DNA from 3 places in the Reyranella sp. genome. Region 3 is predicted to be linked to each of the others. Evidence: riboswitches for the same ligand, from Rfam matches in the RefSeq annotation. Region 3 holds a riboswitch; each other region holds the start of a gene.
What was found. A riboswitch is a leader RNA that binds a small molecule or an ion and turns the genes downstream of it on or off. The one in region 3 is predicted to bind cobalamin.

Region 1 (10,012 bases), 3.3 Mb from region 3:
GACCTTGACGTGCCATTTGGCCAGCTTGCCCTCGGTCATGGTCGGCGACAGGGCAGGCATCAGAACCGGAATCGACATGGATCAGGCTCCGACCAGAACGTCGGTCCACAGCTCCGACGGATCGGGCTCGGGACTGTGCTGCGCGAACTCCGCCGAGTCGTTCACGATCTTGCGGATCTCCGCATCGACCGCCTTGAGGGCTGCCTCGTCGGTCATCTTGCCCTCGAGCAGCAGCTTGCGGACGTGATCGATCGGGTCGCGTTCGCTGCGATACTTGTCGACCTCTTCCTTGGTCCGGTACTTGGCCGGGTCGCTCATCGAATGGCCGCGGTAGCGATAGGTCTGCATCTCGAGGATGTACGGTCCCTGCCCGCTCTTGGCGTGCTCGACCGCCTTCTCGCCCGCGGCGCGCACCGCCAGCACATCCATGCCGTCGACCGCCTCTCCCGGGATCCCGAATGCCTCACCGTGCTTGTAGAGCTCGGTGATCGCCGTCGAGCGCTCGATCGACGTTCCCATGCCGTAGCGGTTGTTCTCGATGATGTAGATGACCGGCAGCTTCCACAGCGCCGCCATGTTCATCGCCTCGTAGACCTGGCCCTGGTTGGCCGAGCCGTCGCCGAAGTAGGTCAGCGAGACGTTCTTGTTGCCATGATACTTGTGCGCAAAGGCCAGCCCCGTGCCGATCGGCACCTGGGCGCCGACGATGCCGTGGCCGCCGTAGAAATTCTTCTCGCGGCTGAACATGTGCATCGAGCCGCCCTTGCCCTTGGAGTAGCCGCCGCTGCGGCCGGTCAGCTCGGCCATGACCCCCTTGGGGTCCATGCCGGCGGCAAGCATGTGGCCGTGGTCGCGGTAGGACGTGATGATCGCGTCCTTGCCGCCGATCGTCGACTGCATGCCGACCACGACCGCTTCCTGGCCAATGTACAGATGGCAGAAGCCTCCAATCAGGCCCATGCCATAGAGCTGGCCGGCGCGCTCCTCGAAGCGACGGATCAGCAGCATGTCGCGGTAGAACGTCTTGAGCTGCTCGGGGCTCACGCTGTTGTCGCCCGGTTTTGGCGACTTGGATTTGGCCGTAAGCGATTCCGCTTTCGGCTTGGTGGCCGGTTTTGCCATGACGTTTCCCCTCGAGTGGCCCCGTAGCGGCTTATAGCATCGCCCATGCCGATGTGGTTGATCTAGCGAGAAAAAACAGATTGGCGGCGAGTGCGTCGCAGCATTTGAGCGATTGTTTTCGGAACGCCGAGGGTGCCGGACAGTTTCTTCCAGCCAACCGCAAAGCGGTTCGAGTCAACGAGTCGGCGTGAAGACGATGATGTCGTCCTTGCGCGCATAGTTGAGCAACGCACGGGAACGTTCATCGAGCATGTCGGGATCGAGGCTCTGGTTGCGCAACGCCGATACACGGCGCTCCCAGATCTTCCGCGTCGTCTCGGCCTCAGCGAGATTCTGGTCGGCGATTTGCACTTCGCGCTGCAGGTGAGCCATCGCCAGCAGGCCACGATCTCCGTTCACGAGGTGGTAGCCGAAGTAGCCGAACACCGTGGCGAAGATGACGGGAGCCAGAATTTGACGCGGTCTCAACAACATATGTGCTATTCCTGAACGGATAGAGCAACATGTGGTGTTGATAAGTCAAGCCCGATTCGGCTCTACCGAATCTATTCGGCTCTGCCGAATCTATTCGGCCAGCGCGATGCGGATGCGGCGATTGTGCCGGCCCTTGTTGTCGATCTTCAGGATCCGGATCGGCGGCGACCCGCCGGTCGAGGCAAGATGAGTGCCGCCGCAGGCCTGCCGGTCGAGGCCGGCGATCTCGACGATGCGGATCTTGCCGTCCGGCGTCGGCGGCGGCGCGACCGAGCGGCTGCGGATCAGGCCGGGCGTGTTTTGTGCCTCGTGCATGGGCACGTAGACGAAGCTCACCGCGATGTCCTGGCGGATCAGGTCGTTGATCGGCCCTTCGAGCGCGCGAAGGCGGTCGTTGTCCGCAGCGGGCAGGTCGAAATCCATGCGAGCGGTGCCGTCCTCTGCCATCTGCACGCCGGTCACCAGCGCGCCGTCGAACTGCTGGAATACGAGCGCGTTCAGTACATGGGTGCCGGTGTGAAGTTGGCGCATCTTGCGGCGGAAATCCGGATCGACCGACGCTTCCACCCTGCCCGCCACCTCCTCTTGCGTATCCAGCAGATGCCAGATCTTGCCGGCTGAATGCTCGAAGCCCGTGACCTTGGCCTCTCCCCCGCTCCAGCCAATGACGCCGCGGTCGGCGAGCTGCCCGCCGCCACCGGGATAGAAAGGCGATTGCGCCAGCGAGACCTTGCCCGGCCGCGCGTCGGTGACCTCGGTTTCGAGCGTCAGTGTCTCGGGATTGTCATGGCAGTAGAGGTGCATTGCCGGCATGTAAGCCGCGCCGCGTCGACCGTATTGGCGAAAATTGCTGTTCGCCGGGAGCGTGCCACATGATCCGGCTACGCGGCCGCGGCGCGCGCGAATTGCAGGGGCGTGATGCCGTAGCAGCGCTTGAAGTGGTTGTTGAGGGCGCTCTGGTCGTAGAAGCCGACCGCCGTCGCCACCTCGGCCAGCACCGGCGAGTGCCGCAGGTGCCGGCAGGCCATGCCGAGCCGAACCTGCGTCAGATAGGCGTGCGGCGTGAGGCCGACCGTGCGCTTGAACAGGCCGATGAGCTGGAACGTCGTCAGGCCGACGCCCGCCGCCAGGTCCTCGAGGCGAAGGTCGGTGGCGTATTCCGCGCGCATGCGCTCGACCACGCTCGACAGCAACGTGCGATCGCGCGGCGGCGCCTCGATCGGGCGCCGGCCGCTGCCATGGCGCCGGAACAGCGTGCCGAATGCGCCGACCAGCAACTCGCGCTCGGCGAACACGTCGCGGCCCTCTTCCAGTGCGAGGTGCATCGCCAGGAAGGCGTCGATCAGGTCGCGGTCGGCGAAGGTGTTGCGCATGAAGTACGGCACCATCTCGACGCCCACCTCGCCCGCTACGCGATCGAGTGCGTGCCGGGTGAGATAGAGCGAGCGGTACCGCCAGCGCTCGCTGCGTCCCATCCAGCCGCCGTGAGGCTCCTCGGGATTGAATACGAACAGGGTCGACGGCGTGGCATCCTGAAGCGCGCCGCGGCTCTTCACGACCGATCCGCCCTGCTCGGTGATCGCGATCACCAGCGCGTCGTGCGTATGCTGCGGATAGTCGTGGGTCGTGAAATCGGCATGCATCAGGCTGAGCCCGCCGAGATGGCGGTCCCACCAGTATTGGGTCGAGTTGTTCGGATCGACGCGCGGCATGGTCAATTTTTACCAATACCCGGGCACGCGCACCACGCTCACTGTCATCTCGAGCAGGATTTGGAGGTCCGATGATCGTACGCATGTGGCGCGGCCAGGCGAGCGCCGCCAAGGCCGACGCCTATTTCGGGCACGTGACCCAAACGGTGTTTCCCGAGCTCGCGACGCTCGCCGGTCACGAGGGCGCGTGGCTGCTGCGGCGCGAGGTCGACGGCAGGACCGAATTCCTGGCTGTCACCTTCTGGGAATCGCTCGACGCGATCCGGTCATTCGCCGGCGACGATATCGCCACCGCGATCGTCGAGCCGGAAGCACGGGCCGTGCTCTCCGACTTCGACGATTTCGCCCGTCACTACGAGCTGGCCTTCAGGATGGACCGGCCGGCGTAGCGCGCCTGGGTGCCGAGCTGCTCCTCGATGCGCAGCAGCTGGTTGTACTTGGCGAGGCGGTCGGAGCGCGACAGCGAGCCGGTCTTGATCTGGCCGCAGTTGGTGGCGACGGCGAGGTCGGCGATCGTCGAATCCTCGGTCTCGCCGGAGCGATGCGACATCACCGCGCCGTAGCTCGCGTTGCGCGCCATCGATACGGCTTCCATCGTCTCGGTCAGGGTGCCGATCTGGTTGACCTTCACCAGGATCGCGTTCGCGAGGCCATTCTTGATGCCGTCGGCCAGGCGCTTGGGGTTGGTGACGAAGAGGTCGTCGCCGACCAGCTGGATCTTCCTGCCGAGCTTGTCGGTGATCGCTTTCCAGCCGGCCATGTCGTCCTCGGCCATGCCGTCCTCGATCGAGACGATCGGGTACCGGGCGACGAGCGCCGCGTAGTAGTCGACCATGCCGCCGGCATCGAGCGACTTGCCCTCGCCCTCGAGCTCGTACTTGCCCTTCTTGAAGAACTCGGTCGAGGCCGGATCGAGCGCCAGCACGATGTCCTCGCCCGGCTTGTAGCCTGCCTTCTCGATCGCCTTCATGATGAACGACAGCGCCTCGTCGGCGGTCGCGAGGTTGGGCGCGAAGCCGCCCTCGTCGCCGACGTTGGTGTTGTGGCCCGCGTCCTTGAGCTGGTTGCGCAGCGCGTGGAACACCTCGGAGCCCATGCGCAGCGCCTCGGCGAAGCGGTCGGTGCCGACCGGCATGATCATGAATTCCTGGATATCGATCGGATTGTCGGCATGCGCGCCGCCGTTGATGATGTTCATCATCGGCACCGGCAACACCGACGCCTGGCTGCCGCCGACATAGCGGTAGAGCGGCAGGCCCGAATCCATCGCCGAGGCCTTGGCGACGGCGAGCGAGACGCCGAGGATTGCATTGGCGCCGAGGCGGCCCTTGTTCGGCGTGCCGTCGAGCTCGATCAGCGCCCGGTCGATCTTGATCTGGTCGAGCCCGTCGAGGCCCGACAGCAGGTCCATCACCTCGCCGTTGACCGCACCGACCGCCTTCAGCACGCCCTTGCCGCCGTAGCGCTTCTTGTCGCCGTCGCGCAGCTCGACCGCTTCGTGCGCGCCGGTCGAGGCGCCCGACGGAACCGCCGCGCGTCCCATGGCGCCGCTCTCGAGCTCGACTTCGACTTCCACGGTGGGATTGCCGCGGCTGTCCAGGATTTCGCGGGCGCGGATGTCGACGATGGCACTCATGAGAAAAACTCCTTCTGGGGCGCGATTTCTCTAGCCGCGCGCCCACTCCCGGGCAAGTGACGAGACGGCGCCGCGTTTCTATAGTCGGAGAAAGCCGCAGAGCCAGAGGGAGTTCCAGCCATGCCCGACCACGGCAACATCCAGCAGAATACCGCGACGGTGGAGCAGCGCGTCGACGCCATTCAGGCCGCGTTCGAGGAGCGCGGCCTGAAGCCGGCCGAATTCATCGACGAGTTCATGCACACCGCCGAAGAGAAATGGATTCCGGAGAACGGCGCCCGGGTCGTCGCCCGGGCATGGACCGATCCGGCCTTCAAGGCGCGCCTGCTGGCCAACGGCCGCGACGCGGTGGCCGAGCTCGGCCTCACCATGCCGCCGCACCACCGCCATCTCGTGGTGCTGGAGAACACGCCGACCCTGCAGAACGTGATCTGCTGCACGCTGTGCTCCTGCACCGCGTTCTCGATCATCGGCCTGCCGCCGGACTGGTACAAGGACCTCGAATACCGCGCCCGCATCGTGCGCCAGTCGCGCACCGTGCTCAGGGAAATGGGCCTCGACCTGCCGCCGTCGATCGACATCCGCGTCTGGGACACCACCGCGGACACCCGCTACATGGTGCTGCCGGTGCGGCCGGCCGGGACCGACGGCTGGTCCGAGGAGAAACTCGCCGGCCTCGTCACCAAGGACGCCATGATCGGCGTCGCCCGTTTGTAGTGCTTGATTCCATCTTACGCACAGTGTCATCCCGAGCGCAGCGAGGGATCCTTGCTCATGGCCTCAAAGATCCCTCGCTGCGCTCGGGATGACACCGAATGGGCATTAAGAACCTTGTCTAGCAATCTAATGAACAGCGTCTAGGAGCCCGAGATGGACGGCATGCACGACATGGGCGGACGGCAGGGATTCGGCCGCGTCCGCTACACTCTCAAGGCCCGGACCTTCCACGAGCCGTGGGAAAAGCGGGTCAATGCGCTCTACTCCCTGGCGGTGAAGCTCGGCATCTTCAACATGGACGAGTATCGCCACGCCATCGAGCGCATGGAGCCGCGGCACTATCTCTCGGCCAGCTACTACGAGCGCTCGCTGACCAGCCTCGCGACGCTCTGCGTCGAGAAGGGCATCGTGAGCAGGGAGGAGCTCGAGCGCCGCGCGCAGGGCGCCTATCCGCTTTCGATGCCGAGCGCGCCGGGCCGCAGCAATGTTGCCACGCGTGAGCGCTTCAAGCCGGGCGACAAGGTCCGCGTGCGCACCGAGCATATCCCCGGCCATGTCCGCGCGCCGGGCTACGTCCGCGGCAAGACGGGAATCGTGGTCAGCGAGTCCCCGGCCTATCCCTTTCCCGACGCGCATGCCCACGGCATCCATGCCGAGGACGAGCCGACCTACGACGTGCGCTTCAATGCGGAGGAGCTGTGGCCCAACTCGGCCGATCCGGCCCAGGTCCATGTCGGCGTCTTCCAGAGCTACCTCGAGCGCGTGGCATAGCGGCGCAAGGCAGTGTTCAGAATTGGACACATTTGCCAGCGCGCTTGCCCGGCACTATGTAAAGCCATCGACGGTCCTCCTTAACGGAGGCTAACAGGGAATGCCGTGCGCCCCTGACGGGGGTAATCGGCAGCTGTACCCGCAGCTGTAAGCGGCGAGCGAACGCCATCACGTCACTGGACTTCGGTCCGGGAAGGCAGGCGCAAGCAACGACCCGCGAGCCAGAAGACCTGCCGGCGATAGCGTCGCTCTTCCGATGGACGGGATGATCCAACGGGACGGTCTACCCGAGCGGTGGCGCGCTTTGAGCGAACCGTTTGGGAGATCCGTCCTGTGACGCCGATCCGTCTTGTCTCGCCTGCCCGTCTTCCGGACCGCGCAGCCTCCGACCTGGGCACGCCGCCGCCAAGCCGCTTCCAGCGCTACGATCACGCCCTGGCGCATAGCGCGGACCGGCGCGTCGATACGCCGACGCCCAGCCTCAACGGCGACCTGGTCTTCAGGCGCGGCGGCTTCACCAGCCTGTGCGACGCCCTCGATTATGCGGCGCACGGCGAGACCGGCCTCAATTTCTTCGATGCCCGCGGAAAGCTTTCGAGCAGCCTGCCCTATCGCGACCTGCAGGTTCAGGCCCAGGCCTTCGCCCGCCGCCTGATCGGCGCGGGTTTCGAGGGCGGCGAGCGGCTGGTGCTGATTGCCGATACCTGGCCGGGCTTCTGCATCGCCTTCTTCGGCGCGCAATATGCCGGGGTCGTGCCGGTTCCGGTATCGATGCCGGTGGGGCTCGGCTCGCGCGCCGGCTTCATCGAACAGCTGCGCAGCCAGATAACGGTCGCGGGCGCCGTTGGCGTGGTGGCGCCGGACGAGCTTGCCGAGTTCGCGCAGAGGGCGGCCGAGGGAACGGCCGTCCGGCTTGCCGGGCCCATGGCGGCGTTCAACGCCCTGCCGGAATCCAGGGCCCTGCTGCGGCCCTTCGGCGCTGGCGATGCGTGCTACATCCAGTTCTCCTCGGGCAGCACCCGCGAGCCGCGCGGCATCGACATCCGTCAGGACCAGCTGATGGCCAACATCACGGGCTCGCTCGCCGCGCAGGAGGTCTCCGCCACTGACTCGGGCGTGAGCTGGCTGCCGCTCTATCACGACATGGGCCTGATCGGCTTCGTCCTCGCCCCGATGTGCGCGCAACGCAGCGTCGACCTGCTCGCGCCCTGGGATTTCGCGCGCCGCCCCCTGCAGTGGCTGTCGCTGATCTCGCGGCGCCGCGCCACGATCACCTACGGCCCGAGCTTCGGCTACGATCTGGCCGCCCGCCGGGCGCAAACCAAGGCGCTGGGCGAGATCGATCTGTCCTGCCTGCGTCTGGCCGGTGTCGGTGCCGACATGATCCAGCCGTCAGTGCTGCAGCGCTTTGCCGAGAGCTTCAACGCCGCGGGATTCGACCCGCGCGCCTTCCTGCCGAGCTACGGCATGGCCGAAGTCTGCGTCGGCGTGAGCTTCGTGCGCCCCTTCACTGGCCTGCGCCTCGACCGGCCGACCGATTCGCATGCCGGCGACAGCCGCGAGTTCGTGGTTTGCGGCCGGGTATTGTCCGGCCATCGCATCGAGATCCGTGACCCCGACGGCATCGTCTTCGGCGAAGGGCGCGTCGGCCGGCTCTTCGTCAGTGGCCCCAGCGTCATGCCCGGCTATTTCCCGCCGGTCGAGGACAGCACGGACGTGCTGTGCAACGGCTGGCTCGACACCGGCGACCTCGGCTACTGGCGCAACGACGAGATCGTCATCACCGGCCGCGCGAAGGACCTGATCATCGTCAACGGCCGCAACATCTGGCCGCAGGACATCGAGTGGAGCGTCGAAGCCCTGCCCTCCCTGCGGCGCGGCGACGCCTGCGCCTTCTCCGTCGACGACGGTGCAATGGAGTCCGTCGTCATCGTCGTGCAGGCCCCTCCTGCGGACGCCGCCGCGGACGAAACGCTCGAAGGCGACATCAGGCAGAAGACCAAGGAGGCCTTCGGCGTCGACGGCCGTGTCGTCCTGATCTCGCGCCGCCTCGGCCTGCCCCTCACCTCGTCGGGAAAGCTCAGCCGCTCCGCGACCAAAGCCACGTTCCTCGCGGGTGGTTATGCCGGACAGTGAAGCGCGCCCGCGCGAGATCGCTTGCGTGACATTCTGGTCGCGATCCAGGAGGCCCTCGACGATTACCCGCCAGCCCGTGAACCGGGTTGCATGTTGCCATGCTATGCTTGCGCAAAAGGGGGGATCGCATGCAGCGCAAGGCTGTCGTGAGTCTGCCGCTCCTTGGCACCCTCTGTGTGGCGCTCGTTCCTGTGCGGGCGATTGCCGACGAGGGCGGCGCCAGCGTCTGGCTGCCGGGCCAGTTCGCGAGCTTCGCCGCGGTGCCGGGTGATGCCGGGTTCTCCCTCGAGGCGATGTTCTATTTCCGCAAGGCCAGCGCCACCGCGGGGACGAGCTTTTCCCGCGGCGGCGGGCTCCTGCTCGGCTATGACACAGCCGAGCAATATCTCTTCCTGACGCCCGGCTACACCTTCGCCGATCCGGTGCTGAATGGGCAGCTGTGGCTGGGCGTGACCTTCTCCGCCGGCCGCGCCGATACGTCCGTGTGGGGCGTCCTGGCGACGCCCAATGCCGGCGCCTTCTCGGCCAGGAGCAGTGACAGCGCGGCGGGCGTCAGCGATCTCTACCCCATGGCATCGCTGAAGTGGCAGATCGGCAGCCACAACATCATGACCTACATCATGGGCAGCGCACCGGTTGGAACCTACGATCCCAACCGTCTGGCCGGTGTCGGGCTGGGCCATTGGGCGATCGATGCCGGCATGGGCTACACCTACATGCCGGCATCGGGGTTCGAGGTCTCGGTCACGGCCGGCTTGACGTATAACTTCATCAATCCGACCACGCGCTACCAGAGCGGGATGGACGCGCATATCGATGTCGGCATGTCGTACTCGTTCAGCGATACGTTCTATGTCGGCGCCGCGGGCTACTTTTTCGGCCAGGTGAGCCCGGACACCGGCGGCGCAGCGCTGCTGGGAGGGTTCCGGTCGCAGGTTGCGGGCGCGGGGCCGCAGATTGGCTGGTCCTTCCAGCTCGGCGGCCTCGCGGCCGAGCTCGACGTCCGCGGCTACAAGGAATTTGCCGCTCAGAATCGCCCCGAGGGCTGGAACGTCTATGTCACCGTCTCGTTGTCGCGCGCCCGGCGCCCGGAAGAGAGGGCGCGATGATCGTCCGCTTCGTCAGGCGCCATCTCGACCCGTCGGAAACGCTGCTCGAGATACTGTTCGGCCTGGTCATGGCGCTCACCATAACCGCCGGCGCCCGCCTGCTCTCCGAACGCGCAGATATCGTCGGCGTCGAGCTCGCCTTGGCGCTGCTGGGCTGCAACGTGGCCTGGGGCGTGATCGACGGCGCATTCTACCTGCTGGGTACGCTCTTCAACCGAAATCGGCGCGTCCAGTTCGTGAAGAGACTTCAGGCTGCTTCGACCGACGAGGAGGCAATGGCCGCGGTCAAGGAGGAGTTCGACCTCGAGGGCGAACCGTCGATGCGGCCACAGGAC
Region 2 (10,012 bases), 3.3 Mb from region 3:
GCCAAGCTCGGCCAGCTCGGGCCGCTCGGCGAGAACTACGGCATCAATTGCCAATGCAAGGTCGTGATCAGCGACGGCGTCTATGTCGTCCCGCGCGAGACGCTGCCCGACCAGGCGTACGGGCCGACATCGATCTTCTACCGCGACGATCGCGGCAACATCGCCCGCCTCAACGGCGTCGCGCGCTACGGTGCCCTGATCGGGCGCGATCGCTCGGTGACCTTCTCGGTCGACAACCCCCGCGGCGAGACGGTCTGCGAGGGCACGTTCACCAATGAGGGGCCGCAGTCCGGCCGCTTCTCGCTCAATTGCTTCAACGGCAAGTTCGCCGGCAACGGCAGCTACGAGAGCCGGATCGGCAATCCCAACGACCATATCATCGCCCGCGGCCAGACCGGTCGCGGCCAGCCGGTGACGATGGTGATCGGGCTGCCCTCGCAACTTGCCGCCAGCACCTATGGCGGCCTCTGAGATGCGCGGCTGGCTGCTGGCAGGCCTGCTTGCGCTGACGCCGGCGGTCGCGTTCACCCAGAGCGCCAGCGAGGTCGAGCGCTGCTTCCAGAATCCTGCCAGCTGCGCGTCGAGTGGCGGCGCGCCTGCCCCGGCCCCAGCCCCGGCTCCTGCCGCAAGCGCTGCTCCCGCGGGACCTGCGAGAGGGCCGGACTATGCTGCCGTGCTGAACAGCCCGGAACCCGACCGGCGCAAGCTGCAGGAGTCGCTGCGCACGCTCGACAAGTACAGCGGTCCGATCGACGGCAACCTGCAGTCCGCGGCGACGACGAAAGCCATCGGCGACTGGCAGAAAGGCCACGGCCTGGCCGCCACCGGCAAGCTGACGCCGAGCGAGGCGGTGGCCCTCAACAACGAGGCGACCAAGGCGCCGATCCGGCGCCTCGATCCCTCGGCGCAGGTCGCCGCGGCGCCCGCCGCGCCGCCGTCGAATGCCGATGCGCTGAAGTCCCTGCGCGCGAGGCTCGCGGAACGCCGCAAGGCCGCGGAGCCCAAGGCCGTTGCCGCGGCGCAGTCGCTCGTCGCCGACCTGAAAGCCTACGTTGCAGCAGACGGCAAAGGCGCCGCCGGCGAGCAGTTCGCGGCCTTCGCCAAATGGTATGCCGACACCAAGGCGGCCGGCCGCACCGTCGGCGACATCAAGCCGGCCGTCGAGGACTACGGCGACGCCAAGGCTGGCGTGGCAGCGACGGCCGAGGTGAGCTTCGAGACGAAGCAGGGCGACAAGAGCACGTCGCAGTGCCTGGTCTTCGCCTGGATCGAGGCCAGCCCCCGCAAGAACGCCCAGGTCTTCTCCTGCGACGACGTCGCGGCCGTGGAGAGGTGGAAGACCGATCAGGCGCTGCGCAGCGCCTGGCGGTAAAACGCGTTTCGCTCATTGTCTTTGCTGGGAGCGCGGCTCTCCAGAGCCGCTCATGGGATGTGGCAAACCGAAGAAAGAGCGGCTCTGGAGAGCCGCGCTCCCAGCTAGAGCCTGGTTCGGGGGTAGAGGCTCAGCCCGCAATAGAGGCCGTCGGGCAGCGGCGATCCGGGCGGGTGGATGCGGCCCTGGGCCAGCAACTTCGGCAAGAGGTGAGTGTGCGGTCCCTCGGGCGAGCGGCCGCCCGGCGCCGGGATCGGCTGATGGACCTCGATGCGCGCCACGGCCGAAGCGAGGATGCGCGTCGGGCTGGCGCGCGCAATCGCGAGGCCGGCCGGGTTGTCGGCAGCAAACAGGGGACGGCCGGCGCCCGCGCGCAGGGCGGCATCGGTCTCCGTGTCACCAGACCGCAGGCGCACCAGCATGTCGATGTGAGGCGCCGCGATGCCGACGTCGAATGTCCGATCGCCCAGATCGGTGACCGTCGCGCGTTGCGCGCCGCGCCGCTCGGAACAGAAGGCGATCTCCCGCAGCCGTCCGCCGTCGTCGGTGAGGCCAAAGGGCTGCACGCCCTCGAGCGAGACGATCGCCAGAGCGCCTCTCTCGGTCCGCACGGACATGGCCTCGAGATCGAGCCGCAGGCCCGGCTCGTCGGGGTCGTACTGGAATTCGGCGATGGCACCGTAGGTGCCCACGCTCCAGCCGGTGAGCGGATCGGCCAGATAGCGGCGCACGATCTCTGCCGGATCGTCCTCCAGCGGGCGCAGCTCCTGTTTGGAATTCGGCATGTGTAAATTTACCCGGAAAAATTCTGCCCACGATACGTCCAGGCGACCGGCTGGGCGACCCCGTCGATGGTGACCGTGCGAAAGCCGACGCCATAGGCGCGGTCGATCACGTCCGGTTGCAGCACTGCCGCGGCCGCACCGGACGCCTGCATCCGGCCAGCCACGAGAAGCACGACGTGGTCGGCGAAGCGGGCGGTCAATCCAAGGTCGTGCAGGCAGACCACGACGCAGACGCCGCGCGCCGCTTCCGCCCTGAGCAACGTCATCGCTTCCAGGGCATAGGCCGGATCGAGGTTCGCGACCGGCTCGTCCGCGAGGATGACATCGGCTTCGGTGGCCAGGACGCGGGCCAGCGCGAGCCGGGCGCGTTCTCCCTGCGACAGCTCGTCGATCCGGCGCCCTGCCAGCGACGTGCTCCCAACCCGGGCCAGGGCCCGCTCGATCGCTGCGGTGTCGGTCGGCGAGAGCGGCCGGCTGAGGTCGGCTCCGTGCGGCAGGCGGCCCAGCGCGACGAGATCGCGTCCCAGCAGCGGCCAATAGACGGCGGCGCTCTGCGGCAGATACGCGATGCGTCGTGATCGCACGGCGGCACCGAGCCGGTCGACCCGGGCGCCGTCGAGCGTCGCTTCGCCGCCGTCGGGCGGATCGAGGCCCGCGAGCTGGCGCAGCAAGGTGGTCTTGCCCGCGCCGTTGGGGCCGACGATGGCGCTCAGCTGGCCGCCCGCGAAGGCGACGTCGATTCCGTCGAGCACCGTCCGCGCGCCCCGGCGGCGGACCAGCGAGCGCGTGGCGAGCACGGTCATGTCGCCAGCCCCGTCATGCCGCGAGCCACGAGGCGCGCGTACGCCGGATCACGCGCACGAGGAACGGCGCACCGACCAGCGAGGTGAAGACGCCGAGCTGCAGCTCGTAGGAAGTCGGCAGCACGCGCACGGCGATGTCGGCCGCGAGAACCAGGATCGCGCCGACCAGCATCGACGGCACCAGCGTCGCGCCGGGCTTGAAGCCGACGTGCGCGCGGACGAGGTGAGGGGCCACCAGCCCGACGAAGCCGATCATGCCGGCGACGGCGGTCGCCGCACCGACCATCAGGCCGACCGCGAGCGTGAGCCACAGGCCGAGCCGTCGCGTGTCGACGCCCAGGCTGCGTGCCGCATCCTCGCCGAGCGACAGGGCGTCGAGCCAGCGGCGGTTCATCAGGACGAGCCCCGCACCGGCGACGATGAACGACGCCGACACGAGGATGTGGCGCATATCCCGGTCGGCGATCGATCCTGCCAGCCACAGCCAGATCTCCTGGAAGGCGAAGGGGTTGGGGGCGAGCGCGAGCACCAGCGAGATCAGCGCCGCGGCGATGGCGTTGATCGCCACGCCCATCAGCAGCAGCGATACGGTGCCCGTGCCGGCGCGCACTGCCATCATCAGGCCCGCGACGGCGAGCGCGGCACCGGTGATGCCGGCCAGCGGCAGGGCGAGCGCGAATGCCGCGGCCAGCCCGCTGTAGAACGCACAGACGGCGGCGAAGCTCGCGCACGCCGACACGCCGATCACGCCCGGCTCGGCGAGCGGATTGCGCAGCCAGGCCTGCAGCACGGCACCGCTCAGCCCGAGGGCCGCGCCGACCAGCACGCCGAGCACGGCGCGCGGCAGCCGCAGGTCGAGCACGATCGCCCATCCCACCTCGTTGCCGAGCCGCCACGGCCACCACACCGGCCCGGTCGCGACCGAAACGAGGAAGAGCACGACGACCAGCAGCGCTAGCTTAGCGTGGGTGACCAAACCGCATCCAACTGCGTCAAGTTTCCCATGTTCACCAGGACCTCCTTCCTGTCGTCCTGAGCGCTTGTGCGCTTTTCACGCTGGGAGCGCGGCTCTCCAGAGCCGCTCATAGGCTGTGGCAAACCGAAGAAAGAGCGGCTCTGGAGAGCCGCGCTCCCAGCAGGAAGGGCATGTCTTGTCGGGCCGAGGCGCAGCAGCGCAAGCTTGGCTTGAGTGACCGAACCGCATCCAAATGCGTGCACTTTCATTGCCCCCTCCGGTCGTCCTGAGCGGAGCGAAGGACCTCGCGCCAGCGGCGCGGCCCGTGTCTGATCGTTCGGTGGGGTCCTTCGCTGCGCTCAGGACGACAAGAGCGTCTTGTCGGTCCGAGGCGCAGCCTCGCCAGGCCTGTTCTCACGGATGCACCTCGCGCAGCTTCTGCAGGGCGTCGAGATTCTCAGGACCGGCGCAGATCGAGTAGCGGATCGGCAACGACAGGATGCGGGCATGTCGCGCCAAGGTCCCGATCGCCGGATGGTCGACGAACGAGGTGGCGCGCGCCGGATCGGCGTTGGATTCTTCGTCCAGGATGACGAGGTCCGGTCGGCCGGCCAGCACGGCTTCCAGCGAGAAGCGGCCATAGGCGGAGATGCCCAGATCCGCGGCGAGATTTCGATAGCCTGTCAGGCCGAGCAGCTCGTCCATCAGGCTGCCCTTGCCGGTCGTGCGCAGGTTGGCCTGCAGCACGGCAGCCGTGGCGGTCGGCGGGCCCGGCCGCACGAGCTGGCGCTGCCGCTCGCGCATCGCGACGATCAGGTCGCGGCCCTGGTCGCTGCGGCCGAGCACGTCGGCCATGCGCGCGATCTGAACCTCCGCTTCCTCGAGCGAGGCAGCCCAGGGAAGCTCCAGGATCGACACACCGGCGGCACGCACCAGCCGCTTGACGTTGGCATGCGCCATCGAATCGAACACGACGAGATCGGGCCGGAGATCGAGGATCGATTCGGCGGTGGCGCGGACGGTGGGGATGTTGCGCGCGCGATCGGCCAGAACCGCGGTGCGGGGATCGCGCGCGAGATAGCTGACCCCGACCAGCTGCCCGGGCGCGGCGAGGCGCAGGGCGAGCTGGTCGAGGCACAGGTTGACGGTCACGACCCGCCTGGGCGGTTCGGCACGGCAGGCACTCGTGGCCGCCAGGAGGAGGCAGAGCATGGCGGCGACAAGCCCGGTCTTCACGTCGACACCAGTCCCTGCGTCAAAACTTGGCCTTCACGCCGAAGAAGGCCTGGAAGGCCGGAGGCTGGAACCCTGTGGGCTCTTCGTAGCGCTGGTCAAGGATGTTCTCGGCGCGGGCGAAGAGCTCGACTCCCTTGCGGACGTCCCAGGCCGCCGTGGCGCGCAGGAGAGTGTAGGGGGGAGGGGTGATGGGCGTGAAAGTAACCGCATCGAGATCGTGGCGGCCTCCGACGCTGTTCAGCTCCGCACCCAGGCGCACGCCCTCGATCGGCCGCACGGCGGCGCGCACCGAGAAGACATCCTCGGGACGACGCACCAGCCAGGCACCGGTCGTGAGATTGAAGGCGAGCGTGTGGGTGTAGGCGAAATGGACGTCGAGCCAGTCCGTGACCTGAATGTCCACGAAGCTTTCGGTGCCTTCGGTTTGCGCCTGGGGTGCGACGTTGGTGTATTGCGTGAAGGGAGTGACGCAGTCGATCAGGTTGCTGATGTTGTTCTTGAAGTAGAGGACGCCGGCCTTGACCTTGCCGTCGAACATCGTCTGCTCGGCGCCGACTTCGAAGCCCCGGCTGGTCTCGGGCTGCAGGTTACGATTGCCGACGCAGAACAGCCCGGCGTTGTAGAGCTGGTTCAGCGACGGTGCCTTGAACGCGGTGCCGTAGGAGGCCTTGAAGGTGGTGTTCGTCGCGCTGAGCAGGTAGTTCGCGCCGACACGCCACGTCCCATTCGAGCCGTAGAGGCTGTTGAAGTCGACGCGGCCGCCGGCCGACAGCGTGAGCGCCTCGAACAGCGTGACACGGCCCTGGGCGTAGAGGCCGGTCTGTGAAACCTGGCCCCATTGCTGGACGGTGTCGGCGTTGGAGTAGGCCCACTGGTTGCTGTAGTCGATGCCGGCCACGATGCTGGCCTGCTCGGTGATCGTGAAGACGTTCTTCCAGTCGGCGCTGAACTGCCGTCCGTTGTAGGTCGAGTTCATCGGTGCGGGAAACGGGATCTGGATGCTGGGATAGTCCAGAGCGTGCCGATAGACAGTCGAATAGCCGACGCCGATCGTCGGCTTCCACACGCCGCCGAAGAAGTTGCCGTCGAATTGCAGGCGATTGAAGAACTGCTGCGTGAATTCGGTCGCGTTGGGATCTTCCGCCGGCGCGAAGGTGAAGTCCGGCTGCAATGCGTAATTGTCGAACTTCACCTGGGTGTCGATGTAACGGCCGAACCACGTCAGGCTGGCATTCTCCGTGATGTCGACCCCGAGCCGTGCCGCCAGGTTGATGTTGCGGTAGGCGTCGTTGTCGAAATAGCCATCCGACGCAATGAAGCGCGGGGGAATGGCGCTCTGGCCCGGGGTGTACAGGCCGCTTGCGCTGACATTGTAGTTGAAGCGGTTGACGCTGCCCGTCGCATAGGCGCCGAGGCTGGTTTGCAGCCGCGTCCCCAGCTCGGCATAGCCGCCGGCAGAGAGGGAGCCTTGCCCCTTCTTCGTCACCATGTTGATCACGCCACCGATCGCGCCCGAGCCGTAGAGCGTGCTCATCGGGCCGCGCACGACCTCGATGCGGTCGAGGTTGTCGGTGAGGAAATGAGCGAAGTCGATCGAGGCATTGGGCGTCGACGGATCGGTGATGGACATGCCGTCGACCAGCACGACCGTATGGTTGGAGTTGCTGCCGCGCACGAACACCGAAGTCTGCGTGCCCGGACCCCCCGACTGCTGGACGGATACGCCGGGGACATAGCGCAAGACTTCGTCGACGGTGCGCAACTGCCGGCGCTCGATCTCGTCGCGGCTGATGACCGTGACCGTGCCCGTCACCTTGTCGGCGGGCACCGGCTCGCGGTCGGTGGTGATCACGACATTGGGCATCGTCGCCGTTATGCCGCTTTCGGTTTGCGCGGATGCACAGAACGGCAGGAGCAGGGGAGAGGCTACGAGCAGAAATCGACGGAACGGCATCATCGGACGGTCCTCCAGAACAGCCACGCACAAGGCGCGTCACCGCTCGGTTGACCGTCCCGTTGGATTGTCCCGTCCATCGGAAGAGCGACGCTATCGCCGGCAGGTCTTCTGGCTCACGGGTCGTCGCTTGCGCCTGTCTTCCCAGACCGAAGTCCAGTGACCTGATGGCGTTCGCTCGCCGCTTACAGCTGCGGGTACAGCTGCCGATTGGCCCTCACGGGCGGCACGGCATTCCCTGTTAGCCTCCGGTTAGGGAGGACCGTCGATGTGACTTTGGTAATTTGAGGGCGCTGTCGCGTCAAGGAGTTTGGCGGGGGGACTTGGGCGGATCATCGTGCGCGGCAAGCTTGTCACGCGCGGCAAGGCTAAGAAGGCCGACGTTGTTCTCTACTACAAGCCGAAACTCCCGCTCGCGCTGATCGAGGCGAAGGACAACAATCACAGCGTCGGCGATGTCATGCGGCGGCCTCGACTACGCCGCGACTCTCGGCGTCGCCTTCGTTTTCTCGTCCAACGGCGCGGCTTTCTGTTTCATGACCGGACTGGCCATCGAAACAAATCTCGACCTCGACGCCGTCCCGCCGCCGACAACATAGAAATTTGGCGCAGGCGCCGATCGAGGACTTCGCCATGCAGGCCGCGCACGACCGCATCGCCGCCGCCGTCGCTAGCATCGCCTGCGAAGCGTTGATCGTCGCCCACCGAATCTTTGCCCTGGGTGCGCTCGCCAAGGCGGATATATGGCCGCTGCCGGTGAGGAGAGAGGTCGCGCCCGGGATGACAACTTCCGTCGGGCAGGCGCACGTCGCAAATTGCCAGGATTCGTTTGTCAGGCCCGCGGCCCGGTGTAAAATGCATCGGAGAGACAACCTAACGGGGCGACGGTGCAACGTCGCCGCGGGAAGGGCGGGTAGTACATGCGGTTTGCATTCGTTCTGATTGGTCTTGCGGGCTTGCTTTTCCTGGCAGTCGTCGCGATGCCGGCCTATCAGCTCACCGCCTATCCGACCGATTTCAAAGGGGCGGCCGGCATCCAGCTTTCGGAGGAGGCCACTACCCTGCTGGCCAAGGCAAAGACGAATGCGCTTATCCTCGTCGAGCGCCAGCGTCTCTGGCAGACCGTCGCAGTCTGGCTCGGTTTCCTGGGATTGGGACTGACTGCGCTGGCCTCAATCGTGGCCGGATGGAGAAGCCGTCAGAGCCGCGCGGACAGGGAAGAATTTCTCAACAAGAAGGTCACCGCCATCGGAGCGCTTACGGCGATCGCGACGCTTGCAATGGGAGCGAGCGACCTCGTCGAAAAGACCGGCGTAAAGCCGTTAGACGGGGATATCTCGGCGCTCAAAAAGGCGATCATGGAGGTGCCTGCCGGGATCGCCGTCAATCCCGCAGCAGAACGCGGCATTCTCGATGCCCTCGTAATCACGTTGGCGGAACACCGTCCATGAGCTTCGTTTGCCTGATTTTCGCCGCCATTCTTTCTGCAACCGCCTGCCCCCCGAGGCCGCCGCCTCTCATCGAGGCGCTGGGAGAGGCCCGGACGCTGCGCCCCGATGCCGAAAGAGCGATCGAAGTAGCTAACGACGTGCTGCGAGTGGCGCGGGAGCCGTTCCGTATCGTCGCTTCGTGGCAGTTGAATGGTCGGGGATTGCGCGAAGACGAGCTGGTCGTCTATCTCGTCGGATCGCCCCTGAGCCCGCGCGAGCTTTGGGAAGAGCGCAGCAAGCTAGAAACACTCATCACCTCGATCACGAGCGATCTCGGCGAAATCAATCCGGATGCGTCCAATTGCGGCGACAAGGACGACTGCGTCGGGACACTTTATCCCGAGACGAGCATCAAGGTCGTAATGGACGTGTTGAACCGGCAGAACACCTGGGAGCTGGCGAAGACCTCGCCCGAATGTCGCTGCATTGTCCTTATGGAGCAGCACCTGTTGCTTTTCAGGATCGTCTTCGGGGCCGACTGGGCCCGATACATACTTTTGATGCGCTACGACAGCAAAGATCAGCTTCAGGCGGATCTCGATAGTGGCCGGGTGCCCGACGTGCTGCTCGAGAGCAAGCGCGTGCCCCTCGAAGCCATGGTCGCCTTCCTGCTGCTGCACGAAGTTGGCCACGTGACCAAAGTGCCGTTGCGGATACCGATGAGAGACAATGCCGACCTGGCGGCATTTCTCGACCGCCTGAGCAGCGAACAGCGCGAGGAGCTCCGTGCCGACAGCTTCATAGTGCGGCTCCTCGCCGCCCGGTGCTTCAGGCAGAACCCGACCGGATTGTTGTTGGATACATGCTACACACCGGCGGTGTTGTCGATGTTGACCTTCGTGGTCGGGATGAAAGGAAAATCCAAGGACGCCTTATGCCTGCGCTACCTCGACACCGTAGCCGGCTATCCCAATTGGCAAGGAAGGCTGTTGCTGCTGGGCTATCAATACGAAGAAGTCGTGGGCAAAGGCTACTCGCTGCTGACGGATTATCTTTCTACTCGCCGGCACCTTCTCGAAAAGGCGTCGACATCGGAAAGCAAGGTCTGCCGTGATGCTGCCCTGCGCTTTTCGGCGAACCGTTCCTCGCCGGCGTCGGGTTCCAAGGTCATAGACGGCCCAAGATGATCGGCATCGGCCGACAGGACTTCCCGCATGAGCCCTGTTAACCGGTTGTTCTAACCAATGAATGCACGTCCGGGAGGCGAGCCTTACGGCCGCTACCGCCCCCGCCGCCGCCTGTGCGACACGTTGCTCGCCAAGACGCTGGCGCCGGCCGAGGAACGCGAACTGGAGGCGGCGGCATTGGATGCCGATCAACCTCGTCATCGCTGTCACGAACGGCGACTGGTTCAACATGCTGCGGCAGCAGCCGAACCGTGCTGAGGTCAATTTCTGGGCGCCGCCCGCCGCCAACT
Region 3 (10,012 bases):
CTCTATACGAGCATCGAGGTCAGCAAGAGCTATCAGGACGGCCAAGCAGCAGCGACGAAGGAGTTCGCCGCCCGCGCGACCGAGCTGAACAAGCTCCAGCAAACCACCTTCTCCCAGCTGGAGGCGTTGCGAACCTCCCAGCTTGACGGCTTGGGGAACTTCTCCAAGGTGAATACGTCGGTGATGGAAGCGATTGCGAGGAACCAGGCCGCGCTGAGCGCGGCCCGGGAGGAGCTGGTCAAGGAACGCGAGAATCAGGAAGCTGCGGCTTCCAAGGTTCGAGAAGCACAGCGCGAGCTGGAGGACGCAAAACGCCAGCAACGTGATCTCGAGGGCACGATAGGCGCGCTGGAGCGCAAAGTCTGGGCGGCCGAAGGCGCAATCGATGCAGCCGACCGGCTCGCGCGGTTCGTCGCGCAACCGCAGCAGGGTGCCGTGTCGCTCGACCGGCGCGAGCTTTCTCGCCGCTTCGAAAATGCCCAGGCCGACGCGGTGTCGCGGGATGCCGAAGGCGCGTTGTACTATGGCCCGTACCGGATGCCGGGTGGCCATATGGCTGACTTCCTGAAGGCACTGGCGCGGACATTCCCGACCCTCGCCAGTCGGCTCGAACAGGCCGGAGGAGCCAAGGCGGCCGCGGAAGGCGGAGATGACTTCAGGTACGAATGGAAGTCCTTGTCGCGCGATGCCGAGTTCATGGCTGCGCAGGATGCATTCGTCGAGACCACCAAGTTCGATCCCTTTGTGGAGCGCCTCAGGTCGCATTTCAGGGGGAAAGGCGTGACCTTCGAGCCGGAGCGCAGGTCGGAGGCCTTCGTCGCGGTAATATGGTCCGCCGCCGTGCAACACGGACCAGGCAGCAATGTCGTGATCCGGGCGTTTGACGGGATCGACATGTCGGCCGCGACGGACGGGCGGCTGATTGGTGCCATCTACACCGAGCGCAAGCTGATCGACCGATATTTCCCCAACCTGAACGCAACCGCCAAGACATTGTTGGCCGCTCGCTACGTCTTCGAAGAGGAGCTTGCCATGAGGATGCTGAAACAAACAGGCGAGGTCGCGCGATGAACTGGACTCCCCTGCGCTGCGCGTTGGCAGCGATGGCGTCGTTCGCCTTCGGATTCGATCTTCAGGCGCAACAGAGCTGCCGCATGGAACCGCCGGCCGTTTCGGCCGGCCAAATCGTGGTCAAGCTGGATTGCCAGAGCGGCAAACCCGATTCGGACCGCTTCGCGTACCCACCGGGCCCCCTGTTTGTCGGGCTGACGCTTTTCACGCTCGCCAGCGGCTCGGCAACGGGCGATGCCGAGTACAGTGACTACGATGGTGAACGGGCTCGCCAGCTGCATCTGCCTGCTCAGGAGATCAAGACGACTGCCTCGAGCTCAATCGCCTTCAAGTTCACGCCCGCCAAGCATACGCACTTCCTCGTTGCCATATGGGACGTCAAGACGCCCTGCAAGAAATCGTCCAACGAGGAGTGCCCTTCTCTCGGATACACGCTCGGGCGAGTGGACGCAGGTGGGCTGCCGATGCCTGTCGATGTCTGGCCCGCGCCAGTCTGCGATGTCGCCAAGCTGGGCAGGCGAGGCTTCTTCGCGGTGACCGCGAAGGAGGAACTCGATGCGACGCCAAGCGAAGTCTTTCAATCGTTCCGAACTGAATATCTGACGAACGATTGCTGGACGTACGATTCGAAACTGCCGGGTCGTGGCATGTCGTTGCGAAAATGGCGGCTGGCTGCGCTGCGCCCAAGTTGAGTGACGCATTCTTCGATTTGCTACTCGGTTATTGGTTGGCCGTACTCTTTGCCTATTGGGCGCTTCTGTTCGTCGGCATCCGGCGATTTGACTCGCTGCAAGTGCCTGCGAGCACGACGCATGCCGTGTTGGCAGAAGTTGTCATCCCCGCGTTCAATGAGCGCCGCCATCTCCCGACGATTGGCGCCAATCTGGCTGCCGTGCGGCGGACAGGCACCCGAGCCTGCGTCGTCGACGACGGATCGCGGGACGGCAGCAGCGGGGAGCTGATCGAGCTGTGTCTTGGAACGGGCGCGCGGCTGCTGCGCCATTCGCTCAACCGGGGAAAAGCGGCCGCGGTCCGCACAGGCGTTGAATCGACCGCCGCTCCTTTCGTGTTGCTGCTCGACGCCGATACGAGCTTGCCCGCGAACTGGCGTGACGGCGTATGTCTGGCAAAGCGCGAAGCGGCGGTCGCATGTCGAATCGTCGCTGTGGAGGCTGGCTTTCTCGCGTCGGTGCAGGCGAGGGAGTACGAATACGTGCTGAACCTGGAGCGTGAAGCGCTCGCCGGGTTTGGTGTCGTGCTGACCGTTCCTGGCGCGGCGTCGATCTGGCGGACCGCAGCGCTTCGCGACATCGGCGGCTTCTCGGCACGCACGGAGGCGGAAGACACCGACGCGACGCTATGCCTCCAAATTTCCGGATGGAGCGTTCGAGTCCGGTCGGACATCGTGGCGCTGACGGATTGCCCGGGGACGTTCTGGAGCCTTGTGAAGCAACGTGGGCGCTGGATCTGGGGTAATTTCCAAGCGGCATGGTATGCTGTTGGAGCATCCGCGAGGGGCAATGCGAATCGGCGCGCGGCAATTGCAATGGCGGCGGTAAGCCTATTGAACTTGCTCGGATATATCATCGCTACGGTCATGGTAGCGCGTCTCATTCTGCTCGATGTAGGCGTCGCGGATGTTGTTGCTGCAGGCGGCCTAAGCTTGGCAACCATTGGACGAATCGTCCTTACACGACGGTTCCGAGTGGTGCGGAACCGAAGTCTTCGCCAGGTTCTGGGGGCGTTATTGCTGATGCAGCTCATCAATTTCGTGAGCTTCTGGCATGGCATGGGAGCAAGGCTGCTCCGTCTCCAGACCTGGAAATAGCAAGGTTGTCCGGGTTGAACTCGGCGAGGGGCTGCGCCGACGCCGCGCGCGGCCTCATCCGTGCCTCAACGGCACCTGCTCAAGCACTGTTGGGCCGCTGAGGCCGCAACGCGTTTCTGCTCAGGGTGAGGTGGGGTGTGTTGCGGTTGGCCGAGACGCGGCGCTGGCTGCCCCACAGTGAGTGATCAAAGCAAAAATCAGCGCCGACGAGCTTTTGCGCCCTAGAGGCCGAGCGCCTTTGCCAATCGCAGGAAGGCCTCATCATCGCCAGGCAATCCGAAGCGCAGCCGGTCGGGCGCATGGGCGAAGGCGCGCACATGGATGCCTTCGCGGGCGAGCCGCGGCACGACAACCGGTGCCGCCACGTGACGGGCGAGGCGGAACAGCACCGTGCCGCCCAGGATCTCGAATCCGGCTCCCCGCAGGAAATCGTCGAGGCGCGCGCTGTCCGCCACCACGCGGTCGCGCGCCGTCCGCAGCCAGGCGCCGTCGTTCAAGGCCACGCGGCCGATCTCGAGCGCCGGCCCCGAGACCGCCCAGGGCCCCAGCTCTGCCCGCAGCTGCATGGCGATGTCCGGCGAGGCGATGGCGAAGCCCAGCCGCACGCCGGCCAGACCGTAGCTCTTGCCGAACGACCGCAGCACCACGGCGCGCGGCGGCAGGTCGCCGGCCAGGCTCATCTCGCGCGGCAGGAAGTCGATGAAGGATTCGTCGACGACGAGCAGGCCCTTGACCGCGGCCAGGTCGGCCGGCGGGAACAGCCGCCCGGTCGGATTGTTCGGGTTGACCACGATCACGACGTCGGCGTCCTCGAGCGACGGAACGATCCGCACCGCGTGGCCGTGCCGCGACCAGCAGGCTTCGTGCTCCTCGTAGGTCGGTCCGACGATGGCGACCGTGCCGCGCGGCACGAGGCGGGGCAGGAGCTGGATCAGCGCCTGCGTGCCGGGCGCGGCGACGATAGTCGCGGGATCGCGCACGCCGTAACGCGCCGCCGCGGCGGTCCGCAGCGCCGCTTCGTCGGCGTGCGAGGGCAGGCGGGTCCAGACCGTGTCCGGCAGTGCCGGGACGGGGTAGGGCACGGGATTGATTCCGGTCGACAGATCGATCCACGGCCGCGGCGCGTCCGCGAAGCGGCGCATGACCTCGCCGAGATCGCCGCCATGGGCCAACGGTTTCATGGCGATAGTCCGCATGCTACGCAAAGCGCCATGTTCCTCGGTCTCGCCCTCGTTGCTGGCGCTGTCGAAGCCGGTGTCGGCTACCCCGACGTCGTCTATCGCGCGATCGGCCACCCCGTGACGTGGCTGGGGCGGCTCATAGCATGGGCCGACGCGAGGTGGAATTCGCAGCAGGATCCGCCCGCCCAGCAGCGCAGCCAGGGCATCGCGCTGGTGGTCACCCTGCTGGCGATCAGCCTGTTCGCCGGGCTGCTGATCTCGCAGTTCTTCCATTCCTTCCTGCCGTCCTTCCTTGCCCTGGTGCCGATCGCGATCCTCACCAGCAGCCTGCTGGCACAGCGCAGCCTCTACGATCATGTCGACGCCGTTGCCGCCGGCCTCGACCAGAGCCTCGATCGCGGCCGTCAGGCAGTGTCGATGATCGTCGGCCGCGACACCGGGGAACTGAGCGAATCGGACGTCTGTCGCGCGGCGATCGAGAGCCTGGCGGAGAGCTTCTCCGACGGCGTCGTCGCGCCGATGTTCTGGCTGACGGTCGCCGGCCTGTCGGGCGGCATCGCCTACAAGGCGGTCAACACCGCCGACAGCATGATCGGGCACAAGACCGAGAAATACATCGATTTCGGCTGGGCGGCGGCGCGCACCGACGACGTCCTGAACTGGCTGCCCGCGCGCCTGTCGGTGCTGTGGCTGGTGCTGGCGGCAGTCGTGGTGCCGGGCACCTCGCCGTGGCGGGCGTTGACTGTGGTGCGGCGCGATGCGCGCCTGCACGACTCGCCCAACGCGGGCTGGCCGGAAGCAGCGATGGCGGGCGCGCTCGGCGTGCGGCTGATGGGCCCGCGCACCTACGACGGTGAACCGGTCAACAAAGGGTGGATGGGAGACGGCCGCGTCTTCATCAGGATCTCAGACGTCCGCACCGCGCTCCGGCTCTATCGCGTGGCCTGCGGCATCCAGCTCGGCGTGCTCGCGATCCTGTTCGTGCTCACGTTCTTCTGGTGAACCGCGGCGGCCGCGCCAGCGCGAGCAGCCGGTCGCAATCGATGTGCTTCTCGACGTGGTCGGCCAGCAGGTCGAGCGTGGCGTCGACATCGGCTTCGTAGTCGAGGCCCGAGGTCGCCGCTCCCAGGCGTTCGAGCCAATGGCGTCGCTGGCGGTCGTCGGCCAGCAGGCCATGGATGTAGCAGCCCGCGATCCGGCCGTTATTGCTGACCGAGCCCTCGTCGTGGCCGTCGAGACGAAGCAATGTTTTCGCGCTACCGCTCGTGCGGCCGACATGCATCTCGTAGCCCTTGAACGGCACGCCCTGCGCCGTGCCGGAGACCTCGATCAGGACCTTGTCGCCCGCCAGCACCGTGTCGACGGCGAGCAGGCCGAGGCCGTCGACCGTCGACGGCGGACCCTCGATGCCGTGCGGATCGGCGACAGTGCGGCCGAGCATCTGGTAGCCGCCGCAGATTCCCAGCACCTGCCCGCCGCGCCGCACGTGGGCCTGAAGATCGATGTGCCAGCCCGCCGCGCGTAGGGCGGCGAGGTCGGCGATGGTGGCCTTCGAGCCCGGCAGAATGACCAGCGCGGCGTCGCCGGGGATCGCCTCGCCGGGCCGCAGGAAAACGAGATCGACGCCTTGCTCCAATCGCAGCGGATCGAAGTCGTCGAAGTTGGCGATGCGCGGATAGGCCAGCACGACGATCTTTACGCCCTCCCCGCGCCGCGCCGTCGACAGGCCCAGCGCGTCCTCGGCCGGCAGCCGATGGGCGTGCTCGAAGAACGGCAGCAGCCCGAGCGCCGGCCAGCCGGTGCGCCGTTCGATCTCCTTCATGCCGTCGGCGAAAAGAGCCGGATCGCCGCGGAAGCGGTTGACGATGAAGCCCACGATCATTGCCGCATCGGCCGGATCGATCACCGCCTGCGTGCCGACGAGGCTCGCGATCACGCCGCCGCGGTCGATGTCGCCCAGCAGCACGACCGGCACGTCGGCGGCACGCGCGAAGCCCATGTTGGCGATATCCGAGGCGCGCAGGTTCACCTCGGAGGCCGAGCCCGCGCCTTCGACCAGCACGAGGTCCGCCTCGGTCGCGAGGATGCCGAAGCTCTCCAGGACGGCGCCGAGCAGCTTCGGTTTCATCGTCTGGTAGGCGCGCGCCTTGGCCGTGCCGACGACCTTGCCCTGCACCACGACCTGCGCGCCGGTCTCGCTCTGGGGCTTCAGCAGCACCGGGTTCATGTGCACGCTGAGCGGCACCCGCGCGGCTCGCGCCTGCAGCGCCTGGGCGCGACCGATTTCGCCCCCATCTGGGGTAACGGCGGCGTTATTCGACATATTCTGCGGCTTGAAGGGGCGCACTTTGAGGCCGCGGCGCGTGAAAATGCGGGCAAATCCGGCCACCACCATCGATTTTCCGACGTCCGACCCCGTGCCCTGGATCATCAAGGCCCTCGGACGAACCGGGGCGGCCATCAGAACTCGATGCCTTCCTGCGCCTTCACGCCGGCGGCGAAGTGATGCTTCACCGGAGTCATCTCGGTGACCAGGTCGGCCGCTGCGATCATCTCGGGCCTGGCGTTGCGCCCGGTGACGACGATGTGCTGGTCGGCGCGACGCGCCTGCAGCGCGGCAACCACCGCTGCGGCGTCGAGATGGTCGTAGCGCAAGGTGATATTGAGCTCGTCGAGCACGATCAGCCGGATCGCCGGATCGGCCATCATCTTCCGGGCGGCGGCCCAGGCGCGCTCGGCGGCGGCGACATCGCGCGCCCGGTCCTGCGTCTCCCAGGTGAAGCCTTCACCCAGCGTGTGCCATTCGACCTGGTCGCCGAACGTTTCGATGGCGGTGCGTTCGCCGGACTGCCAGGCGCCCTTGCCGAACTGCACCACGCCGCAGCGGAAGCCGCGACCCAGCGCGCGCAGCATCAGGCCGAAGGCCGCCGTCGACTTGCCCTTGCCCTTGCCGGTATGGACGATCAGCAGGCCTTTCTCGATCGTCTTGGCCGCGACCTCTGCATCTTGAGCGGCCTTGCGGTTGGCCATCTTGGCCTTGTGGCGGTCGGCCTCGTCGATTGCGTCGGTCATGCGGCCACGCTATCAAGCGGGCGACGGAAAGGGAACGCGGTCATGCCGCGGCTGCCCCCGCAACTGTAGTCGGCGAGTTTCGGGCCGGATGCCACTGGTCGTCCCTTAGGGGAAACTGGGAAGGCGGCCCGCGGCGTTGACCCGAGAGCCAGGAAACCTGCCGTCGGAGAGCCCAGTCACTGGCGCGGGGAACCGCCAAATGAAAGCAGGATCGTGTGTCGACATTGTTCGTTTGCGTCAGTTGCCGCCGCGAGGGTGATCCCTCCGAGCCGCGTCCCGGTGCGCGCCTCTTCGCGGCGCTGAGCCAGCAGGCGGCTGACCTCGACATCCAGCCGGTCGAATGCCTGTCCAACTGCACGCGCTCCTGCACCGTCGCGGTCGCGGCGCCGGGCAAGTGGACCTACATCGTCGGCAATCTCGATCCCGAGCAGAACGTCGACGACGTGCTGCAGTTCGCACGCCTTCATGGTGCGAGCGCCGATGGCCTCACCGTCTGGCGCGAGCGGCCGGTGCATGTCCGCAAGAACACCATCGCGCGCGTCCCGCCGATGCCAACCGTGAAGGAACCGTCATGAGCAATCTCGCCGGCACTCTGGCCAAGGTGCCCTGCACCATCGTCACCGGCTTCCTCGGCGCCGGGAAGACCACTCTGGTGCGCCACGTGCTGGAGAATGCCGGCGGCCGCCGCCTCGCGGTGATCGTGAACGAATTCGGCGATGTCGGCATCGATGGCGAGATCCTGAAGAGCTGCGGCATCGAGAGCTGCCCCGAGGATGCGATCGTCGAGCTCGCCAACGGATGCATCTGCTGCACGGTGGCCGACGACTTCGTGCCGGCGCTGACGAGCCTGCTCGACCGGCCGAACCCGCCCGAGCATATCGTGATCGAGACCTCCGGCCTTGCCCTGCCCAAGCCGCTGGTGAAGGCCTTCAACTGGCCCGAAATCGCCTCGCGCGTGACGGTCGATGGCGTGGTGACGGTCGTCGATGGTGCGGCGGTTGCCGCGGGCCGGTTCGCCGATGACCCCGAGGCGATCGCGCAGCAGCGCGCCAACGACGACTCGCTCGACCACGATAACCCGCTCGAAGAAGTGTTCGAGGACCAGCTGCTCTGCGCCGACCTGGTGATCCTGAACAAGTCGGACCTGATGTCGGCGCGGCAGCGCCTCGATGTCACGGCCGAGATCGGCCGGACCCTGCCGCGTGTTGTAAAGGTTGTCGAGGCGCAGAACGGCCAGGTGCCGATCGCCGTTTTGCTCGGTCTTGGCGCCAAGGCCGAAGCCGATCTCGAGGGACGGCCGTCGCATCACGAGATCGAGGGCGAGCACGACCACGACGACTTCGACACCTTCATCGTCGAGCTGCCGTCCTTCGACTCGCCGCAGGCCGTGATCGACCGCCTCGCCAAGGCGACGGCGGCGCACGACATCCTGCGCCTGAAGGGCTTCGTCGACATCGCCGGCAAGCCGATGCGCCTGCTCGTGCAGGGTGTCGGCGCACGGTTCCAGCATCAATACGACCGGCGCTGGGCGACCGAAGAGGCGCGCCGCGGCCGGCTGGTCGTGATCGGCGAGAAGGGCCTCGACAAGGCGGGCATCGAGGCGCTGATTCTCGGCTGATCATGCATGTCCTGGCCACCCAGCTTGCCACGCTAGAGGAGGCTGACGCCGCCGTCGACTTCGGCCAGTCGCCGGCCGAAGTGGTCGTGCTGTCCTTCTCCGACAGCGATCTTTCGGCGCTCGCCGCCGCCTGGCAGGGCGACGCGGTCGCGCTGCCGACCTTGAGGCTCGCCAGCCTCAAGCGCCTGCGGCATCCGATGTCGGTCGACCTCTATGTCGACAGCGTCGTGGCGCGCGCGAAGGTGGTGATCGTGCGCTGCCTCGGCGGCGTCGATTACTGGCGTTACGGACTCGAACGGATCGCCGATGCCGCGCGTGAAAACGGCATCCTGTTCGCGGCCTTGCCGGGCGACGACCGCTCCGATCCGCGGCTCGCCTCGATGTCGACCCTGCCGCCGCGCGTGCTGGCGCTGCTCGAACGGTTCTTCCGCGAGGGCGGGGTCGAAAATCTCGGCCAGGCCCTGCGCTTCACGGGCACCCTGCTGGGACGCGACGAACCCTGGCGGCCGCCGGTCGCGGTCGGCCCGATCTCGGTGCTGGGCGATGCCGCCGACGTGCGCCCGGCCGCTCTGGTCGTCTTCTATCGCGCCAATCTCATGGCGGCCGATTATGAGCCGGTGACCGCGCTGATGGCGGCGCTCGATCGCGAAGGTCTGGCGCCGCTGGCCGTCGCCGTGAGCAGCCTCAAGGACCCGGCGATCGCTGCGGCGCTCACGCAGCTGATCAAGCGCCGGCGGCCTGCGGTCATCCTCAACACCACGGCTTTTTCGGCGATGCGCGAGGACGACACGACGGTGCTCGATGCCGCCGACGTGCCGGTGCTGCAGGTTGTCCTGTCGGGAAGTGCGCGCGAGGCGTGGCGCGAGTCCGGCCGCGGTCTGTCGCCAGCCGACCTCGCCATGAATGTCGTGCTGCCGGAACTCGACGGCCGTCTGCTGACACGTGCGATCTCGTTCAAGGCCGAAGCGCCGACCGATCCGCGCCTGGAATTCGCCAGCGTCCGCCATCAGTCCGAGCCCGATCGCGTCGACTATGTGGCGCGGCTCGCCGCCGCGTGGGCGCGGCTCGGGCGCAAGCAGCCGACTGAGCGACGGCTCGCCCTCATGCTCTGCGACTACCCCGCACGCGGTGGCCGCACCGGCTATGCCGTCGGCCTCGACACGACGGAGAGTGCGCTGGAAATCCTGCGGCTGCTGGCGGATGAAGGCTACGACACCGGCGGAAAGGAATGGACGGCCGCAG

Region 1: another riboswitch for cobalamin. It lies ahead of ACQY8M_RS26050 (fatty acyl-AMP ligase); the one in region 3 lies ahead of ACQY8M_RS10205 (DUF1636 family protein).
Region 2: another riboswitch for cobalamin. It lies ahead of ACQY8M_RS26120 (TonB-dependent receptor plug domain-containing protein); the one in region 3 lies ahead of ACQY8M_RS10205 (DUF1636 family protein).

What each region holds. Positions count from the first base shown of each region.
Region 1 is NZ_OZ257242.1:5,331,948-5,341,959, forward strand. It holds gene ACQY8M_RS26005 (pyruvate dehydrogenase complex E1 component subunit beta) at 1-78, opposite strand, end outside; gene pdhA (pyruvate dehydrogenase (acetyl-transferring) E1 component subunit alpha) at 82-1,122, opposite strand; gene ACQY8M_RS26015 (FtsB family cell division protein) at 1,297-1,596, opposite strand; gene ACQY8M_RS26020 (alanyl-tRNA editing protein) at 1,687-2,409, opposite strand; gene ACQY8M_RS26025 (AraC family transcriptional regulator) at 2,478-3,308, opposite strand; gene ACQY8M_RS26030 (antibiotic biosynthesis monooxygenase family protein) at 3,380-3,697, shown strand; gene eno (phosphopyruvate hydratase) at 3,661-4,944, opposite strand; gene nthA (nitrile hydratase subunit alpha) at 5,065-5,661, shown strand; gene nthB (nitrile hydratase subunit beta) at 5,815-6,432, shown strand; cobalamin riboswitch at 6,487-6,684, shown strand; gene ACQY8M_RS26050 (fatty acyl-AMP ligase) at 6,766-8,568, shown strand; gene ACQY8M_RS26055 (SphA family protein) at 8,697-9,677, shown strand; gene ACQY8M_RS26060 (VIT1/CCC1 transporter family protein) at 9,674-10,012, shown strand, end outside.
Region 2 is NZ_OZ257242.1:5,346,866-5,356,877, reverse strand. It holds gene ACQY8M_RS26150 (hypothetical protein) at 1-471, shown strand, start outside; gene ACQY8M_RS26145 (peptidoglycan-binding domain-containing protein) at 473-1,372, shown strand; gene ACQY8M_RS26140 (DUF6925 family protein) at 1,477-2,157, opposite strand; gene ACQY8M_RS26135 (ABC transporter ATP-binding protein) at 2,166-2,960, opposite strand; gene ACQY8M_RS26130 (FecCD family ABC transporter permease) at 2,974-3,936, opposite strand; gene ACQY8M_RS26125 (ABC transporter substrate-binding protein) at 4,330-5,151, opposite strand; gene ACQY8M_RS26120 (TonB-dependent receptor plug domain-containing protein) at 5,171-7,108, opposite strand; cobalamin riboswitch at 7,190-7,387, opposite strand; partial or broken gene ACQY8M_RS26115 (type I restriction endonuclease subunit R) at 7,431-7,695, shown strand; gene ACQY8M_RS26110 (hypothetical protein) at 8,026-8,556, shown strand; gene ACQY8M_RS26105 (hypothetical protein) at 8,553-9,722, shown strand; gene ACQY8M_RS26100 (HNH endonuclease) at 9,904-10,012, shown strand, end outside.
Region 3 is NZ_OZ257242.1:2,078,911-2,088,922, forward strand. It holds gene ACQY8M_RS10170 (hypothetical protein) at 1-1,071, shown strand, start outside; gene ACQY8M_RS10175 (hypothetical protein) at 1,068-1,763, shown strand; gene ACQY8M_RS10180 (glycosyltransferase) at 1,760-2,899, shown strand; gene cobD (threonine-phosphate decarboxylase CobD) at 3,121-4,080, opposite strand; gene cbiB (adenosylcobinamide-phosphate synthase CbiB) at 4,111-5,082, shown strand; gene ACQY8M_RS10195 (cobyric acid synthase) at 5,066-6,511, opposite strand; gene cobO (cob(I)yrinic acid a,c-diamide adenosyltransferase) at 6,541-7,152, opposite strand; cobalamin riboswitch at 7,137-7,331, shown strand; gene ACQY8M_RS10205 (DUF1636 family protein) at 7,368-7,727, shown strand; gene cobW (cobalamin biosynthesis protein CobW) at 7,724-8,770, shown strand; gene ACQY8M_RS10215 (cobaltochelatase subunit CobN) at 8,773-10,012, shown strand, end outside.